4 regions of the Halobacillus sp. B23F22_5 genome follow, and region 1 is predicted to be linked to each of the others. Evidence: riboswitches for the same ligand, from Rfam matches in the RefSeq annotation. Region 1 holds a riboswitch; each other region holds the start of a gene.
What was found. A riboswitch is a leader RNA that binds a small molecule or an ion and turns the genes downstream of it on or off. The one in region 1 is predicted to bind S-adenosylmethionine.
Positions count from the first base shown of each region.

Region 2: another riboswitch for S-adenosylmethionine. It lies ahead of ACGTN9_RS19540 (sodium:solute symporter family protein); the one in region 1 lies ahead of ACGTN9_RS04435 (homocysteine S-methyltransferase family protein).
Region 3: another riboswitch for S-adenosylmethionine. It lies ahead of ACGTN9_RS10995 (sodium:solute symporter family protein); the one in region 1 lies ahead of ACGTN9_RS04435 (homocysteine S-methyltransferase family protein).
Region 4: another riboswitch for S-adenosylmethionine. It lies ahead of ACGTN9_RS08800 (methionine biosynthesis PLP-dependent protein); the one in region 1 lies ahead of ACGTN9_RS04435 (homocysteine S-methyltransferase family protein).

Region 1 covers NZ_JBIEKI010000002.1:216,037-219,190, forward strand. Annotated here, with positions in the region: gene ACGTN9_RS04430 (dihydrolipoamide acetyltransferase family protein) at 1-351, shown strand, start outside; gene ACGTN9_RS04435 (homocysteine S-methyltransferase family protein) at 669-1,721, opposite strand; SAM riboswitch class I at 1,805-1,916, opposite strand; gene ACGTN9_RS04440 (BrxA/BrxB family bacilliredoxin) at 2,082-2,519, shown strand; gene ACGTN9_RS04445 (proline dehydrogenase family protein) at 2,787-3,154, shown strand, end outside.
Region 2 covers NZ_JBIEKI010000023.1:25,561-28,714, forward strand. Annotated here, with positions in the region: gene ACGTN9_RS19540 (sodium:solute symporter family protein) at 19-1,635, opposite strand; SAM riboswitch class I at 1,797-1,913, opposite strand; gene ACGTN9_RS19545 (dicarboxylate/amino acid:cation symporter) at 2,100-3,154, shown strand, end outside.
Region 3 covers NZ_JBIEKI010000006.1:137,904-141,057, forward strand. Annotated here, with positions in the region: gene ACGTN9_RS10990 (hypothetical protein) at 124-735, shown strand; SAM riboswitch class I at 1,092-1,199, shown strand; gene ACGTN9_RS10995 (sodium:solute symporter family protein) at 1,492-3,051, shown strand.
Region 4 covers NZ_JBIEKI010000005.1:23,363-26,516, reverse strand. Annotated here, with positions in the region: gene ACGTN9_RS08805 (hypothetical protein) at 1-355, opposite strand, end outside; gene ACGTN9_RS08800 (methionine biosynthesis PLP-dependent protein) at 470-1,582, opposite strand; SAM riboswitch class I at 1,663-1,771, opposite strand; gene ACGTN9_RS08795 (DUF3231 family protein) at 1,880-2,392, opposite strand; gene ACGTN9_RS08790 (DUF2188 domain-containing protein) at 2,539-3,009, shown strand.

The sequences.
Region 1 (3,154 bases):
AGCATCAAAGGGATTGCGAAGGATATCACTGACCTCGCGATGAAGGCGAGAAACGGTAAATTGACCTCCGCTGATATGGAAGGCGGTACATTCACCGTTAACAATACCGGTTCCTTCGGTTCCGTCCAGTCGATGGGAGTTATTAATCATCCACAGGCAGCAATTCTCCAAGTGGAATCAATTGTGAAAAAGCCTGTCATCAAAGATGGCATGTTTGCAGCCCGTGACATGGTAAACTTATGCTTATCTCTGGACCACCGTGTACTGGATGGGCTCGTTGCTGGCAATTTCCTGGCACGAGTCAAAGAAATTTTGGAAAATGTAAACAAAGACAACACACCAATTTATTAAGAACAAAAGCGCAAGCGCCTTGCTCACCCCCGACAAGCTTAAGACAAGCCTCGGCGTGACGTTCTTTGTACTTTTAGACCAATTAAATTTTTAAAGGTTTAAAGTATAAGTAAAACTAAGGCTTTCGCCATAAAAAATTGGCGATAAGCCAAGTTTTTCTAATCACAGAGAGGATTGACTTAAGACCTCGAGGGGGTAGGCGCTGGAGCTGGATGAGACCCACTACCGAAAGTTATCCACAAAAAGAAAATTTTATAATTTCCTAGCCAAAAACAAACACTCCCGTGAACCGATGTAGGTTCCGGGAGTTTTGGATTTCATGCTTTATTTTTATAGGAAGTGATATGGGATTGCAGGTTTTCATCTGAGCCAAATAAAAAGTGCTTTTCCATATTAGGAGAGTAAGTAGAATTAACAGCTTCTCTTCCAACTGTTTCTGCCACCTCACGAAGCATACTTGGAGATGCCCCGCAACATAGTCCAAAGTAATTTACTCCAGTCTCATGTGCTTCCTTTGCCCAGGAAGCCAATTCATATCGATTACAATAAAGCGGGTCGAGTGAAGTTGGAAATGTAGTCTCCGTCGGTATACTACAAGCACAGCCGCCGTCCGGCAAGTTAAAAAAGGTGGGGTGCTCTTCGGTTGTTCTGTATGGAATTGGTAAAGCTCCTACATAGCCATCGACATTTTCACGGATTTTTTCTATATGAGGCTGCATGGTTGCTGGTCCACGAAAACAGTTCATTCCTACTACTAATGCGCCATGCTCCTTCAATAAACGGCAGCCTTCTTCAACAGAATATCCATCTCGTAATACATTTTCACCCATGAGTCCAAACGTGATCACAGCAGGAAGATCTTGCTTTTGAATCTCCTCTAAAGCTATCTTGGCTTCTTCGTAATAATAGAAAGTCTCTCCATTTACAAAGTCTACCCCTTCTTCTTTACACCAGCAGATCATTTCAGCGAACATGCTGCGAACCTCTTCCTTTGAGGATGGATCATCAGGATTGAAAAGGTTTGTATTTGATATATTTCCAGCAACGAGTGCTTCCTCTTCGGGATGTTCTTTGGCTACTTCTTTAGCCAGGCGGATAGCTTGGCGGTTTAAGGGCTCAAGTAGATCTTCTTTTCCGATAACCCTCATTTTTTCACGGTGGGCATTGTAGGTAAAGGCCAGTACAACGTCTGATCCCGCTAACATATAATCCCGATACGTTTGTTTTAATGCTTGAGGATTGTCTAAAGCCACTTCTGGCACGAATGAACCAGCCTGTAAATATCCTCGACGCTCCAATTCAAACAGGTAGCCTTCTCCGCAAATGACTGGTCCATCCTGCAAACGTTCCTCTAAACTTCTTTTTGTCATGTAACCATCCTCTCAGGTGAAGTATTTTTGAAAAATAAAAAACTCTCTTCCAATAAGAAGAGAGATTTTTGTAACGAATCCTCATCTTATCTGCCAGATCAAGAAATCTGTAGGAATTAGCACCTTTTTCAGATGAATATCTGAAAGGTTGCCGGGCGTCTTCGGGCCTAGTCCCTCTGCCACTCTGGATAAGAGTTATCTATGCAATTGTCCTGTATTATAAGTTGGGGAAGAAGCAGGTGTCAACCATATTTTCAGATTATTTTAAATTGATACGCAGCTTTTAGTGCCAGTTTAATTGAAAGCATAATAGAAAATTGATAAGATAACTTAAGAAGGTATTCTAGTTGAAAAGGGGATATACACATGGATTTTAATATTTATATGAACGATGTCGTCAATCAGGCACGTAATGAGATATCACAAGCTGGCTATAAGGAACTTACTACTCCAGAAGAAGTAGATGAAGCATTGAAGCAAAAAGGCACCACCCTGGTCATGATCAATTCTGTATGCGGCTGTGCCGGCGGAGTTGCTCGTCCTGCCGCTGCACATTCTATCCACTATGATAAACGACCGGACAACCTTGTTACAGTTTTTGCCGGTCAGGATAAAGAAGCGACAGAACGTGCCCGTCAACACTTCGTTGGTTACCCGCCTTCTTCTCCTTCTTTCGCGTTTATGAAAGATGGAGAGATTGTAACCATGGTCGAACGTCATGACATTGAGGGCTTTGAGCCGATGGAAGTAGTTGGCAAGCTTCAAAACATCTTTGAGGAACATTGTGAAGAAATATAAGCAAAGATAAAAAAGTCCGTTACGAGGGCCTCCCTCTGTAACGGACTTTTTTATTTTCTACATATCCTGTCTTATCTTGTTGTTAGGGGTTGTGGTTAAACCACAATTTAATAGGGAGATGTTTGTGTAAAGCACACGTTGTCAGAATGACGTCAAAATCGTTACAATTTTCTTAACAGATAAAAAACTTTTAGTTATTCTGTTTAACTGCAGGAAATAGAAGGAACATCTTCATTACGCATATGTAACTGAAGGGATGTGGTGATATTGGAAGCCATTAGCAAAAACTTTTTCTTGTTTTTGTCAAATAATCGTCTGTTGGATCATTTAGCTAAAAAATGGGGGCCGAAATTCGGTGCTGACAAAATAGTAGGCGGAGTGACTTTTGAAGAAGCTGTCCCGTTGATTCAACAATTGAATCAACAAGGACTGCAAGTCACAGTAGATCATTTAGGGGAATTTGTTAACTCTGAAAAAGAAGCCAGGAAACGCGGCCAGGAATGTAAGAACACCATTAAAACCATTTCTGAAACCGGTTTAAATTCAGAGGTTTCATTAAAATTGACATCTCTTGGGCTTGACATCAATGAGGATATAGTAATGGAAAATATGGAACAAATTCTTGAAACTGCCGA
Region 2 (3,154 bases), on a different contig from region 1:
TAAGCCAAGTTTTTCTAATCATCCCGTCTTCCATTGTTTCGTCACAGGAACCGTTTCTTTTTTCTCTTTAATAAAATTCATACAGGTAATGAACAACCCTGATATGATCAGCAAACCGACCATACCGGCCAATCCTTTTGCAAGTAAAAAGTCAAACGAGCTGAAGAAAACGATGGCCAGTCCGACAGCAGTGAGCAGGGAATAAAACCCTACGCTGTTAAACGATGCTTTCCATACCCAGTTGCCAGAGTTGTCGATCAGGCTGACTAACACAATGGTGATGATGTTGATACCCATCCCGATCCATACTGGATGCGTATTCATGAAAAAGTCGTTGATTGCCCAGCCGCTGAGATGATACCAAAGCAGGCCTGATGCCGAGCCGGTGAACAACGAGACCAAGGCAGCCCGCTTCGTAACAACCGGCCAGAATATTGCCGCAACAACCGGGGCAAATGTCGCCGAATTCCGCGTTACCCAAGCAAAAACATTCCACCACGCTGATTGTTCGGAACGCAGCAGGGCGAATACGATCATTAACCCAGTCAACAACAACAAGGACCATTTGGTATACTTGATCAGCTGCAGTTCATTTGCTTTAGGATTCAAAGCTTTTCCGACATCACGGCCGAGGCTGGTGGCTCCGGAGAATTGGCAAGGCGCTCCCCAACTGAGTGCTGCTGCCCAAAATCCGAGGAAAAACAGACCGACTAACGGTGCCGGTAGTGTTTCCATCAAGTAAAGCGGAACTGCCACCAGTCCGCGTGTTTCCCCAGGCACTACCTGAGCGGCCGCCAGTCCGAATAAAACAGCACCAATTATCAACGGAATGCCGAGCAGCGAAGCGTAAATTAAACCTCGGCGCCCCTGTTCCGGGGTTTTACAGGACAATGCCATCTGGAATGCTGCCTGGGCAAGAATGACATTGAAAAGGAATGTCCCGAACCAGGCCAGGATCGTCTGCAGGCCGGCTGCACTCCATGACGCGTACTCGGGTCTTTCCTGAAACAATGTCTGAATGCCATCGATCCCTGGATTGATAAAAAATGCGTAAGTCCCGATCGCAAGCATCATGAAAAACACCACGACGTTGCTCAATTGTGTAAAACCGACAGACCACATGCCGCCGAATTGCAGATAAACAAATAGTAATAAAGCAGTTAAAGCTACGGATAATACCAGCGATATACCTGTAAAAACAGACAACGCGGATGCAAACGCCAGCGCAGTAGCCACTGACCACATCGGGAATGTGAAAGCTGTAATCGCTCCGGCAAGTCCTCGGACTTTTTCACCGTAACGGTCCCCAAGCAGACCAGAGATTGTCACCAGTGCCCGTTTTCGGAATGGTGCAATCAAAACAAGGGCGATAATCAAGACATGCACTGTTTCCGCCACGCCATACCAGATGGCCGACACCCCTGTCAGATAGCTGAGCTCCAGAACCGCTATGTACGACGAACCGGAGAACAATCCCGTGATGCATACCGTAACGAACAGGGTATTGAACCCGCGCCCTCCTACGAAAAATCCATTGCCATCTTTCGCCCGCCTCATTCCAAGCTGGCTCATAAAAATTAAAAAGAACGTATAGGCCAAAGCAAAACCGATAAACCAATATCCTACTGTTGTCATTCTTTTGCCTCCTTAAAAATATGTTACCTTCGTGCCTGTTGCAAAGTTGATTATATTTATCAGTTTAGTAAGTTTAAAACCAATAAATATCCCCTTGATACTAAGAAAACCTCCGTTTTAATATAGAAAAAACCTCTCCCGGAGGAAGAGGTTTTTTCTCTTCCTCATCTTTCAGACAACAGCGTCTGTTGGACGTAGCACCTTATTATTTCCCCAAAGAAAATAACAGGTTGCTGCAGGTTCACGGGACCAATTTCCTCCCCTGCTCGCGATAAGGATGTTTTCCGTAATTAAGTTAAATTCTACCCTACAAGATGCTCGGATGAATGTCAATATATTTTCTGACTTTTTTCTCTATTCTTACAATGAAAACACTTACATTATCAAAAATAATGCTAATCTCCTAATCGTGCCACTCACTTCCTGTTATACTTTAACTATCTACATGAAAGTGAGGTTCAATCATGCAAAAAATCTGGCATACATACAAACATTCTTCATTCATTCTAAAAATGACAATTGGTTTTCTGCTTGGTATTGCTGTTGGTATCATCTTCGGACAGCAGGCGGAAGTACTGAAACCGCTCGGTACGATACTTATCAACCTATTAAGCTTGATTGCAATTCCAGTCATTTTCCTGACCGTCGTCCTGGCCATCAATCAGATGAAGCCAAAACATTTAGGTCGCCTGGGCGGGAAACTGCTTATCTACTACGGGCTGACGACAGGCGCAGCAGTAGTCATCGGTGTAGCTCTTGCGCTATGGATCAATCCAGGTTCCCAGCTTTCATTACCTGATGCCCAGGTAGAAAAGCCGGAAACCCCAGGTTTTTCGGACGTATTATTGAATATTGTACCGGACAATATCTTCCAGGTTTTCGCATCCGGGGAGCTGATGGGCATTCTTTTCTTAGCCGTCATCATCGGATTGGGGATGGCCAGGATGCGCTACGCCGATAAAGTCGACTTGCGTGATTCGGGAGAGACACTGCACCGATTCTTTTCTGCTGCCAATGAGTTATTCTTTTTACTATTAAAAGGAATTCTTCTATATGCTCCTATTGGAATATTCGCCATTAGTGCTTCTTCCTTCGGGAGCCAGGGTTGGCAGACTTTCCAATCGCTACTGGCGTTTACCGGGGTATTTTATCTCGGGGTGGTTCTACTGTGGCTTTTCATCTACACTGCTTTTCTCAAGTATGCAAAAATCAGTATCAAGGACTTTTTTAAACAGACGAAAGAAGCGTATTTTACCGCTTTCTTTACATCCAGCAGCATAGCTTCCCTGCCTGTTGCGATCGAATCGGCAAAAAAAGCCGGTATTTCCGAGCGGACAGCTAATTTTTCCTTGCCGATCGGAGCCGTATTCAACTCAGACGGCGGGGCACTGCGGATGGGAGTCTCAATTGTATTTGCCGCCAATATCACTGGCCTGGATTTATCAGTCATGGACTTTCTCACCATTGTAGTAGTAGGGACGCTGCTATCGATCGGGACAGCTGGAATTCCAGCCGCCGG
Region 3 (3,154 bases), on a different contig from region 1:
GGTAGAAAAGTAGTCTATCATTCTGATGGGATTGCTAGAAGATATGAGTATGACTAGAATAAGTGAAAAGCTAATAGTTGTTTTAATATTTGTCTTAGCAATAAATATAAGAGGGGGATCGAAATGAAACAATTGTTATTTAAATCTCTTGTGCTAACTTTAGCGTTCGCTTTATTTGCAACACCTTTTTCACGTATGGCCCATGCAACAGATAATGACGTTACTGCAGCTACTGAACAAGAAAAAGAGCTCGCTGAAAAGTTGGAGTTCATGTTTGAAGAAGCTACTATAAAAAGTAAAAGCGGAAAGCCAATTCAAATGGACTTTAAAAAGATAGAAGAAAAGTTCGGCAAATCTCCTGAATTAAATAAATTAAAACATGAGATTAATACAATGAATAAACCTGCCAAGAGACAAAATGAAGTGCCTGGAAAAGCTGAGGCGCCTCCGTTCCTGGAATGTAATATAGAAGAACCACAAACCTTTGGAATACAATCGCACACGTATGACCCCGTCGATCGATGCATTGAACAAAAAATCAGAAATAACTGGACAGATTTTATTGGGATTGCTGCCCTAACAATGGCAATTGATTATATTACACAAGGGAAATATCTTTCAGCAGCTAAAAAATTAGTTAATGCAGGGGTAAGAGGAAACGCTATTGCTATCGCTGCTACACTTAGCTGGTATTTATCCTACTGTTTATGGACAGAGGGAGATAACCCTTGGTAGTATGAAAATAATTATTCTTACATATTTCTTCACAAATAGGGAGTGATCGTAAGTGAGAAGTAACATAATCTGGATAGTATTTTTCATTCTGCTTTCTATTTGGCTGATAGCAGTCGATTATTTTCAGAATTCCTCACCAGATGTATTTATTAACCTTTTGCAAGCAGCATTCATTGTTTTGTTTATACGTCTTATTTATGGGCTGGTTAATAAATGGAAAAGAAACGCTTCAAAAAAAGAGTCCTCTTAGGGATAGCTCTTTTTTTATTATTGAATTTACTAAATTTAAAAAAAGATTGACGCAAGGCCTGATTATGATAGAATAAAGCCTAGTTTACTTATAAGCATTACTAATATTCTTATCTGGAGAGGTTGAGGGACTGACCCAATGAAGCCTCGGCAACCGGCAAATTTTGCACGGTGCCAATTTCAGAGGAAGGCGAAAGCTATTCCGAAGATGAGAATCGATTGGCAAACGTTAAAACGGTTGTATTCGACTCTTCTCTCTTCGTGAGGGAAGAGTTTTTTTATTGAAAAAGGGAGGGCTGGAAACAAGCTGGAGCAGAAAAATATATTGATAGGGGGAATTTCCATATGATAATTGCGATGATGACATGGGTTGGAACAATGGTTTTTTCTTTGCTGTTAGGCACGTTTCTTTGCTATAAAGTCGAGAAGTCAGGCGTGAAGAGATGGGGAGCTAATGGGAAATTGTTTAAGTACAAATAAGAGTTTCAGGAAGGATGTTATTGAAGCATGATTTGGTATGTAATTGTTTTTTGTTTTTATATTATTTTTCTTATATGGGCAAATGTAAAAAGTCTTAAAACAGCAGAATCGGTCGATGATTATACTACTGGCGGACATAGAATGGGATTATTACTAGGAATTGGTACGACTGCGGCAACCTGGGTGAGTGTTGCATCAGTTGTTGGGGTTCCAGGGTATTTATACAGCTCAGGTGTAGCTGCGGTGATAGGCTGGGTAGCGGGCTGGTGCTTTGGTGGAGGTTTAATTCCGATTGTTGCTTACAAAATTAGAAGGCCTGAAAAACCGGCCAGAACTTTCCCGGAGTATATCAGGCATCGGTTTGAACCCTTTCAGAAAAAGAGTACGCTGCAGGCGATTGTTGGCATTTTAATGTTTATTGGTTATTTGCTGTTAGTCAATATTCAGGTGACTGGATTTGGAATTGTGTTTTCCAGCATCACAGGCATTGATTATAAGCTGGCGATATTCGGTTTTTTATTATTTATTTTAATTACAAGTGTGGGTGGCTTCTGGTCTGTTGCTGCGACAGATACATTAAATACCATCTTGATTACAGTCGGTGTATTACTGGCGAGTGGCGTCATATGGTCACTCACCGGTGGACTAGGTAATATAGTAGAAACGCTTGCAACGACTACTGCTCCTACCATTGAGGGGGGACCACCACTTGAAGAAGGAATTTTGTTATCCCCTTTAGGAACGTTTGGCTTGGGGGCACTGTTTTCTATATTTATCTCTAATTCATTAGGAACACCATCCTCACCGCACTGGGTCACCCGGATGCTGGCTCCTAAAAATGTAAAAGTAGCGATTATGCAGGTGATGGGCACCATCCTTGTGCTCATCTTCATCATGGGCCCATTAATCATTATCGGGTTAGGGGCAAAAGTTCTGATACCCAGCATACCTGCAGGAAAAACGACAGACTATATTATTCCGCTAGTAATTCAGGAATACACACCGCCGATCATCGGTGGAATCACATTGGTAGCGATTTGTGCGGCAGCGATATCTACGGCGAATTCCATGCTTCTGCACTGTGCAACTTCCTTATATTATGATGTGTACTTGAATATATCTTCCAAAAGGATCAGTGACAAAAAGTTTAAGAATTGGCTGCGGTTGAGTATCTTTGCTATTGCAGCCGTAGCAGTTGTATTAGCTATTAAACCACCGTGGTTCTTAGCAATGGGATTTGTCTATATATACGGAGGATTTGGAGCAGCCTTTTTCCTGGTTGTTATTCTGGGCCTTTATTGGAAGCGAATGAACAGAGCAGGGGCCTATGCAGGCATTACCATCGGTGCAGTGGTGTATGTGGTGGCTAAAGCTATGGGGTATACCGTGCCATTTGTAATTGCTGTAGTTGCGTCACTAATAGGGGTATTAATCGCTGTCTATTCTACCAAAAAAGCTCCTCTTGAAGCATATGAACCTTATTTTAAGGCAGAGATCAGTGATTCAACAAGAAGGGTAATGAATGATGTTAGAAATAGTTCCCATGAAGAATCTCAAGACAATGCTGGACAATCTAAAATAGGGTAAGAATATTTTTTAAAGCTTGCCAGCGTAAACATGGGTAGGTAAAGAAAGTCTCGATAAAACACACTTACTGGAAGTAGTGCTCACTGAAATCAAGAAGGGAGGC
Region 4 (3,154 bases), on a different contig from region 1:
TGTTCTCGACTGTCCGCAGCCGTTGATTCAAACGGTTTAGTCTTCTAGTGTGCTGCTCCACAGTTCGCTGTAATTGATTGATTTCATTGTTGAGACGGTTAATTTCTCTCGCTTGCCTATTGTTTTCTCGATCCAACCTGTTGATTTCTCTTCCTTGCTGTTCATTTTGCCTCTCCAGAGCAGTTACCCGTCTTTCCAATTGAGGCGGTTGTCGATCCTGGCCGTAATAGTTGTCAAAGTGCTCATATCCATCATATTGGGGGAAATGGTTTATTGGCTGAAATTCAAAACCGTACCCCATCGTCTCTTCCATATTCAGCGGCATGTGGCTCTGTGGTAGATAGTAAGGATTCATGCTGATCGTCTCCCTTAACTAGGTATTCTAACAATTCCGTATAGCCTATGTAGGCTTTTGACGGTATGGCACGACAGATGCCCAGAATTGGTATAAAGGACGAGCCGCTGAAAATCAGGCTCGCTGGTGGGAAGCCTCTAACGCCTCTTGTAAATCTTGTAAAAGATCCTCGATATTTTCAATACCTACAGACATACGAAGCAGCCGGTTACAGACTCCGTAACTGCTGCGAACTTCTTCTGGAATATCATAATGAGTCTGGGTAGCTGGATACGTGATGAACGTCTCTGTACCGCCCAGGCTTTCCGCGAATGTGATAAGCTTCAATTGCTCGAGAAGATGGGGGACAGCATTTTCATCTTCCACGCGAAATGAAACCATACCTCCCTGACCGGGATAAAGGACATCACGGATAAAAGCACTGCGTTCAAGAAATTCGACCATTCGTTTAGCGTTTTCCTCGTGTTGACGCATACGCAGCCCTAGAGTTTTAAGACCTCTCATCAATAACCAGCTGTCAAAAGGAGATAACACCGCTCCGGAAGAATTTTGCTCCAGGCGTAGCTCCTCTAAATATTTCTCACTTTTAGCAACGACAAGTCCTGCCAGGACATCATTATGACCTCCTAAATACTTGGTACCACTGTGAACGACAATATCTGCTCCTTGTTCAAGAGGCCTCTGCAAATAGGGGGTGTAAAACGTATTGTCCACAATCAAAATAATTCCATTTCGTTCAGCTATCTGAGCAAGTGATTCAATATTAACCTGGGTCATCAATGGATTGGTTGGTGTTTCGATAAATAGTCCTTTGGTGCGGGCAGTAATAGCTTGTTCAAAATCGGCTGGGTCCGAGCTATTTACATAACGGAATTGCAAGCCGAATTTTTTAAAATGGGTTTCAAAAATACGATAAGAGCCTCCGTAAACATCTTTTGTAACAATGAATTCATCTCCCGGCTCAAAAATTGAAAAAGTAGCCTGGATTGCGGCCATTCCTGAGCTGAAAGCAAGACCTCCAGACCCGTTTTCTAAATCAGCGATAGCCTGTTCTAATAAGTCCCTGGTAGGGTTGCCGGTTCGCGAATAATCGTACCCGGTTGATTTTCCGATGCCCTCATGGCGATAAGCAGTAGAAAAATATACGGGAGGATTCACCGCTCCAGTCGTAGTTTCGCTTCGGTTTCCTGTTTGTGCTAATGTCGTATCAAGATGATAAGTGCCCATGATTCCGTCTCCTTTATCGTAAAATAAAAAAATCAGCTCTCAAGAAGAAGAGCTGATTTTATCCGTAAATTAGCCACTTCTTCTTATTTTTCAAACGGCTTAGCCGCTCGCTGGATGTAGCACCTCACCGAAATCGGCAGGTTGCTGAAGCTTCGTCGGTCCAGTTCCCTCAGCTTCTCTTCATAAGAATAGTGAATATTCAATTGATTTAATTTCCAACATACAGGAATTTTGAATATTATGCAATCATTTTTTGAAAAAAATAGGCAGACCGCATAAGTGGTCTGCCTTTGCCGGTTAAACTGGTTCTGGTACTTTAGTGTGCATCGGTGGTGTTACTAACCAGCCTTTTTCTTTATTAAGTCGAAGTGCTTTTGCAGCTGCCTGAGCTTTGTTCATGTGGAACTGTCCAAACATCATAGCAATATCTTCCCGCGTGCACTGTCCGATAACGGTACTGCAAGCAACCAATCCGGCTGATAAATCGGCGGAGACTTGCGCGCTGATTTCAGGGTCATTGAATCGTGCACCGACTGGGATATCTTCAAGAGTTGCGTTCGAACGTTCAGGAGCCGATGGAGGCAGTGCTATTCCATTGGTTTTTAAAATTTCTTCAATACTTTCTGATTCATGCTTGATACCTTCGATCAGTTCCTCCAGCAACTTCATCAATTCTTTATCACCAGTATGGTTCATAAACGTTTGGTAACGTGTGTAATTACCTTTTGCTACTGTCAAATAGGACCACATTCCGAATACTTCCCCGTAGTGAAGAGGCTGTTCTTTGGGGTCACCAGTTAAAATACCCATTGGAAACACTCCTTTTTAATTTTGTGGTACACATGTAGTATTCATACGTTGTAATAAACGTATACCTTCCTAAAACAGGCAGGAGATGTTTATAAATGCCACTAATGCGGAACATAATAAACAAATATTACGTGGAGGTGAGCGCAATGCCTTGGGATAAGAATGATTATCCAAGCTCATTAAAAAACTTGAACACTGCTGTGAGGAATAAAGCAATTGAAATTGCGAATGCTATGGTAGATGAAGGTTATGATGAGAACCGTGCGATTCCTATTGCTACCAGTCAGGCGAAAGAATGGTATGATAATGCTTCCAATAAAGAAATCAATGAAATGAAGGACGCCGACGATAAAGAGTTGAAGGATCGTGACGAAGAAGATAAACAATATGACAACCGTCCTGAATTATTGGATCGCGGTGAGCATGTTGTCGCACATGATGACGGTTGGGCTGTCCAGGCGAAAGGCGCTAAAAAGCCGGACCAGGTATTCGATAATAAAGATGAAGCGATCAAGCGCGCTAAAGAAATTGCTGAAAATAAAGGAACAAAAGCAGTCATCCATAAGAAAAACGGTGACGTCCAGAACGAACACAATTACGAGAATAGCAATAACTAATGCAAGCAGACCTTCACATGAGGGTCTGTTTTTTATTGAATAGTATTTATGGGAGTTGCATGTAAAACGCATAGGTCCAAGGCATCCTTTTGTTAGGGCGATGTTCCTGACTTTAGTTTTTTTGACAGGATTCCTCGAAAACCGT